DNA from 2 places in the Cellvibrio sp. PSBB023 genome. Region 1 is predicted to be linked to the other one. Evidence: predicted binding sites of a transcription regulator. Region 1 holds the regulator's gene; the other holds the start of a gene.
The links. The regulator PhoB, encoded in region 1, activates phosphate uptake and scavenging genes when phosphate is short. The targets are predictions, from matches to a motif close to TGTCATAAANNTGTAACA.

Region 2: the regulator PhoB is predicted to act here: its motif matches at 1,268-1,285, upstream of B0D95_RS02950 (choice-of-anchor I family protein).

Annotation. Positions count from the first base shown of each region.
Region 1 covers NZ_CP019799.1:3,169,765-3,172,930, forward strand. The annotation lists gene B0D95_RS13790 (chorismate lyase) at 1-527, shown strand, start outside; gene ubiA (4-hydroxybenzoate octaprenyltransferase) at 664-1,488, shown strand; gene phoB (phosphate regulon transcriptional regulator PhoB) at 1,618-2,316, shown strand; gene phoR (phosphate regulon sensor histidine kinase PhoR) at 2,467-3,166, shown strand, end outside.
Region 2 covers NZ_CP019799.1:661,374-664,539, reverse strand. The annotation lists gene B0D95_RS02950 (choice-of-anchor I family protein) at 1-1,169, opposite strand, end outside; gene B0D95_RS02945 (DCC1-like thiol-disulfide oxidoreductase family protein) at 1,324-1,728, shown strand; gene B0D95_RS02940 (DUF6164 family protein) at 1,734-2,105, opposite strand; gene B0D95_RS02935 (2-hydroxyacid dehydrogenase) at 2,289-3,166, shown strand, end outside.

The sequences.
Region 1 (3,166 bases):
CCTGGCTGGATGACAGTGGCTCGCTCACCGCGCGCCTGATCGCACTCAGCGATAACCACTTTGCTGTGGATGTGTTGCGCCAGACCATCGCCCTGCCAAGCCCTGATGAGCAGCGCGCATTGCATATGCCGCGCCCCGGTTATGCACTGATCCGCGAGGTAGTATTGCGCGGCCACCAGCAGCCCTGGGTGTTTGCGCGCAGCGTGCTGCCCCTGTCCAGCCTCACTGGCGAATTACGCCACTTGCGCAAACAGGGCAATCGCCCCTTGGGTGCCTTTTTGTTCAGTCAGCCGCACTTAACACGCAGCCCCATTGCAGTGGCGGCATTTAACGCCGATGATGGCTATGTGCCTGCCGCCATCGCTCAATCCTATCCCTTGTGGGGACGACGTTCGGTATTTGCGCTGAAAGGTAAACCGCTGTTGGTGAGCGAGGTGTTCCTGCCCGCGCTGTGCGAGCAGTTGCACGGACATCAACCTATAACAACCAATAACAAGTCATTACCTCTAACGACGGCTTTTATTTGAAATCTGGCTTATGACAACTCCCAACAAACCGCGCCGCGCGGCTAAATCCACCGCGGCGATGAAACCTCCACACACTGGCCTGCCACAAGGTATTGTCGCCACCCTCAAACACAAGCTGCCGCTGTACTGGCGCCTGATGCGCATGGATCGCCCCATAGGCACCCTGCTGTTGCTCTGGCCGACACTCTGGGCCCTGTGGCTGGCCGCCGAGGGGGTGCCCAGCCTGAAAAACCTGCTGATTTTTACCCTGGGTGTGATTGTGATGCGCGCCGCCGGTTGTGTGATTAACGATTTTGCCGACCGCAAGATCGATGGCAGCGTAGCGCGCACCAAAGATCGCCCACTGGCCACCGGCGCCATTTCCAGCCGAGAGGCGATCGGCTTGTTTATCGGCCTGTGCCTGCTGGCATTTGTATTGGTGCTGATGACTAACCTGCTCACGATCGAATTGTCGGTAGGCGGCTTATTGCTCGCCTTTTGCTACCCGTTTATGAAGCGCCACACCCACCTGCCACAGGTAGTACTGGGCGCCGCATTCGCGTGGGGCGTGCCCATGGCCTACGCTGCTGAAGCGGGTTCGCTGCATGAAAATATCTGGCTGATTTACCTCGCCGTCGTACTCTGGACAGTGGCTTATGACACCTTTTATGCCATGGTAGACCGCGACGACGACTTGAAAATCGGGGTGAAATCCACCGCGATTTTGTTTGGCGAGCAGGATCGCCTCATGACGGCCATACTGCAAATACTGTCGCTCTACGCGCTGATTCTGGTGGGAGACCGCTTTGCATTGGGGCTGCTCTACTACTTGGGCCTGGCGGTGGCAGGTGGTTTGTTTGCGTATCAACAATGGCTGATTCGTTTTCGCGCACGCGAGGCCTGCTTCAAGGCGTTTTTAAACAACAACTGGGTAGGTGTGGCGATATTTGTCGGGGTCGCTACCGATTACTACTTTCGCTAGGACGCACTGAAGTAGCGGCATAAATTTTTAGCCTGTCATAAATATGTAACACTGAACTTATTAAATAAGCTGCAACAATAGCTTCACAAACCCGTGAAGCTTACCCAGGTTTTATCTAGGCAGACAATTATGACCGGTCGTAAAATCCTTATCGTCGACGATGAATCCGCCATTCGCGATATGCTGCGCGTTGCGCTTGAAATGGCTGAATACCAAGTGCTGGAGGCAAGCAATGCGCAGGATGCCCACAGCCTGATTATCGACGAAAAACCCGACCTGATTCTGCTGGATTGGATGATGCCCGGCACCAGCGGCATAGAACTGGCGCGTCGCCTGAAGCGCGATGAAGTCACCGCCAGCACCCCCATTATCATGCTCACCGCCAAGGGCGAAGAGGACAACAAAATCCAGGGGCTGGAAGTAGGCGCCGACGATTACATCACCAAACCCTTTTCGCCGCGCGAACTGGTTGCCCGCCTGAAAGCGGTTCTGCGCCGCGCCGACCCGCAAATTACCGCTGCGCCCATCACCGTGCAGGGCCTGTGCCTGGACCCGGCCAGTCACCGCGTGACCATCCACGATCAGTCAGTCGATATGGGGCCCACCGAATATCGCCTGCTGGAGTTTTTTCTCACCCATCAAGAAAGAGCCTATACTCGCAGCCAACTGCTGGATCATGTGTGGGGCGGCAATGTGTATGTGGAGGAGCGCACGGTCGATGTGCATATCCGCCGCCTGCGCAAAGCGCTGACCATCGACGGTCACGAAGACCTGATCCAGACCGTACGCGGAACAGGCTATCGCTTCTCCACCCGCATCGAAGCCTGATTACCCTGAATTCGCACAAAGAGACGGACAGTCCTGCAAGACACGCCGTAAATCCATCCCTGGAGGCTCATCGTCGGGATCCATCCCTCCGATGGTCTTGCAGGACTGTCCGTCTCTTTGTGCTCGCTTTTGTGCCACGAGGTTTAGGTCTTGTTAAAAGGTTTCAGCGCTGAACTCCAGCGCATTCTGATTATTCTCGCCATTTGCAGTGTGGTCGGTTTTTTCAGCGACAACTACGCACTCTGGCTGCTACTGGGCTGCGGCGCCTACATTGTGTGGATGCTGTGGCAGATGCGCCGCCTGAACCTATGGCTGCTCAAACGCGAGAGCGAACACCCGCCCGAGGCCAGTGGTATCTGGGGGCAGATTTTCGACAACATCTACCAGTTGCAGCGCGACCAGCGCATTGAAAAAGATAACCTGCAAGCCGTGATCAAGCGCATTCAGGAAATCAGCTCTGCCCTCAAGGATGGTCTGATTATTCTGGACGCCCGCGGCCACCTGGATTTCTGGAATCCCGCCGCCCATCGCATGCTCGCCCTGAATACCAAAGACCAGGGCCAATCGGTCATCAATTTTATTCGTCACCCCAAGTTTGTGACCTATTTTGAAGAGGGCAATTACGGTGAGCCACTGGAAATTCCCTCGCCGCGTTTTCCCTCCAAATACCTGCAATTTCAAATCACGCCCTTTGGTAAACACGAGCGCTTGATTGTGGTGCGTGATGTGACGCAATTGCACAACCTGGAAAAAATGCGCCAGGATTTTATCGCCAACGTCTCCCATGAATTGCGTACACCACTGACAGTGATCAACGGCTACGTGGAAACCCTCGCCGATAACAACACAG
Region 2 (3,166 bases), 2.2 Mb from region 1:
GTAGCGGTACCGTCACCCAAAGCGATCAGCTCACCGCCATCAGGAAAGCGACCATAAGCATTCACATGAAAATTGCCGTAGCTCACACGGTCAATAATCGCTTCAAAACGGATCAAGGTAATCGTTTCATTTTTTCCAATACCAAATCCACCTGTGCTATTTAAAACAGCGTCTGCAGGGGCATTGGTTGGCAAACTTGCGTCAACTGCCACATCCGGCAATAACACCAGGAAACCGTGGCCGGGAATGGTCGTGCCGCCGGGAATTGGCATTGCGGTATTTTCGCTATCACTTAATGCCCACTCCCCTTCAGCAAATACATAAGGTTGGGATGATTTGTTGTAGAGTTCGACATAATCAAAATCAATATCCGCACGACCTTTGGATACGACTTCATTGATGACTATATCGCTTTGCGTCGCAGGTGGATTCACAACTGGCAAGGCGTTAATCGTACCGGGGGTGGCCACCAATGCCTCGGTTTGATCGTGCCATTCACCCCCATCGGGCAAACGGCCAAAGGTATTGACATGACTGCCTGCTGCCCAGCCTTTTTCATCAATAATCTCGCCTTTGTAGGTCAGCAGTGCGGTATCACCGCGCCCCAATCCGAATTCACCGGCACCGCCTATCAGGGTATTGGTCGGCGCACCAAAAGGTACGGCAGTTTGGTCTACCGCAACCAACAAAAAGCCATGGGCAGTAATGACTGTACCCGCCGGAATAACTATACCGGGTACTTTGTCTTCGCTAAAACCTTTCAGGTCATTCACCGCCCACTCATTGGCGGCAAAGGTGTAATCGGTATTACTGGCGTTGTAAATTTCAATGTAGTCATAACCACCGCCGTCGGAGCGCATTTCATTCAGCACCAGCGCGGGCAATGCCACAGACGAAACGGATGATGAGCTGCTGCTCTCACTCAGCGCAGAAGAACTTTGCGCAGAACTTGTTGTAGAACTTGTAACGGTAGAACTACTGCTTGCTGAGGAGGGAGTATCAGCAGAAGATACACTGCTGGATAAGGACACACTGCTTGAGCTATTTGAACTGCTTGAGCCAAGGGATGAACTGTTGAATGAATTATTGCCATCGCCACCGCAGGCCGCCAGCGTAAAGGATACAGCAGTAAGCGCCGCCCAGCGTGGCAATTGTTGGATGAGTGTCATAATGTGCGCTCTCATGTAAAGACGATCTTATGTCGTAAATAAACGTTTTTTGGAGCGCCCAAGCTTAGGGTTGCAAGATGACAGACACACAACAAATAGATGACAATTTGATGGCAAAACGCAGTTAATGACACGCAGCAGGTGCCAGATAAAAATGACAAAACAAGTGGTATTGGTTTATGACAAGGAGTGCCCCGCGTGCGACAACTATTGCCGCCTGGTGCGTATTCGTGAAGATATTGGCGACTTGGTATTGGTGGATGCGCGCGAACCCGGCCCGATTCTGGATGAGATTACCGCGCTGGGTTGGGATATAGATCAGGGCATGGTATTAAAATTGGAGCAGCAACTTTATTACGGCTCCGATGCAATTCATATGCTGTCGTTACTGGGCACTCGCTCGGGGGTATTTAATCGTTTGAACTATTGGCTGTTTAAATCCAAACGATTAAGCCATCTGCTCTACCCCATACTGCGCACACTGCGTAATCTTTTATTAAAGTTGTTGGGTAAAACCAAAATTAATAATTTGGGCTTGGCTGACAACGACAGGTTTTAACAATATCAACCCTGCAACGCAGGCATCACAAATGGCAACAGGGTTAAGCTGGCGACAAAAATAATCGCCACAACAAGGGCGATAAAACGCAACGGCTGGGCGCAAAAAAGTTGCCACACATTGGGCGCCTCGCCCGCCTCCACCAAGCGCGCATAATTTTCCTGCTGCCGCTGGTTGCGCTCTTGTTGATAGGCCAACAATAACTCGCGCGCGCGCGCTTCCTGTTCTGCATCGGCAAGCCAAATAGCATCCAGCCCGACACGAAAGAAGCCGGCATCGGTTTCGTAAAAACGAATCGCTTCACGGGTCAATAGCTCGCGAATTTCTTGCGCTTCATCATCGGGAACCTGTGCGAGTTTAAACAGTAGTTTGGCCATGGGAATTCATCCGTCTTATTGCATTTTTTTGGCGTTGGTGCCGACAGCCGCCAAGGATACCAGTTATTGCCAGGCCTTCGCCAAATTGCCCTTGTCTGTTTTAAATCAAGCCCTGCTGGACATAAAGCACTAGACTCAGGATTCTACTGACAATACTGAGATGAGACCTGCGGAGGGACTGTTATGAAAATTGCCGTATTCAGCACCAAACCCTACGATCGCGATTTTTTAAACCGCGCCAACCATGCCTTACCCAACCCCCACGAATTGATTTTTCACGAGGTGCAACTCAATGCCAACTCGGCCCTGCTGGCGCAGGATTGCCAGGTGGTTTGCTGTTTTGTGAATGATCACCTGGATGCCGGGGTATTACAGCAACTCGCATCTCTTGGCATAAAACTGATTGCCCTGCGCTGTGCAGGCTTTAATCAGGTGGATTTGGTCGCTGCCAAAAAATGGGGATTGCTGGTTGCGCGTGTTGCGGAGTATTCACCCCATGCGGTGGCGGAGCATGCGCTGGGGTTGATACTGATGCTTAACCGCAATTTGCACCGCGCTTACCATCGCACACGCGAAAACGATTATTCACTCAATGGCCTGCTGGGATTTGATATGGTGAATAAAACGGTAGCGGTGATTGGCACCGGTAAAATCGGTGAGGTATTTGCCACTATTGTGCGCGGCCTTGGCTGTAAAGTGATTGCGCATGATCCACAACCCAACCCCGCACTGGTCGCCGCAGGCGTGCCCTTTGTTCCACTCGCAGAGCTTTGGCCACAAGCCGATATTATTTCCCTGCACTGTCCACTCAACAGCCATACCCACCATTTAATTAATCGCGACAGCATTGCCACCATGAAAGATGGTGTGATGCTCATCAACACCGGTCGCGGTGGTTTGATCGACACTCGCGCGGTCATAAGCGGTTTAAAAAGTAAAAAAATCGGTTATTTAGGCTTGGATGTTTACGAAGAGGAAGGCGATTTATTCTTTGAAGACAATTCCAATCGCCTGCTGCAAGACGATGTATTCGCACGCCTGCTCACCTTCCCCAATGTGGT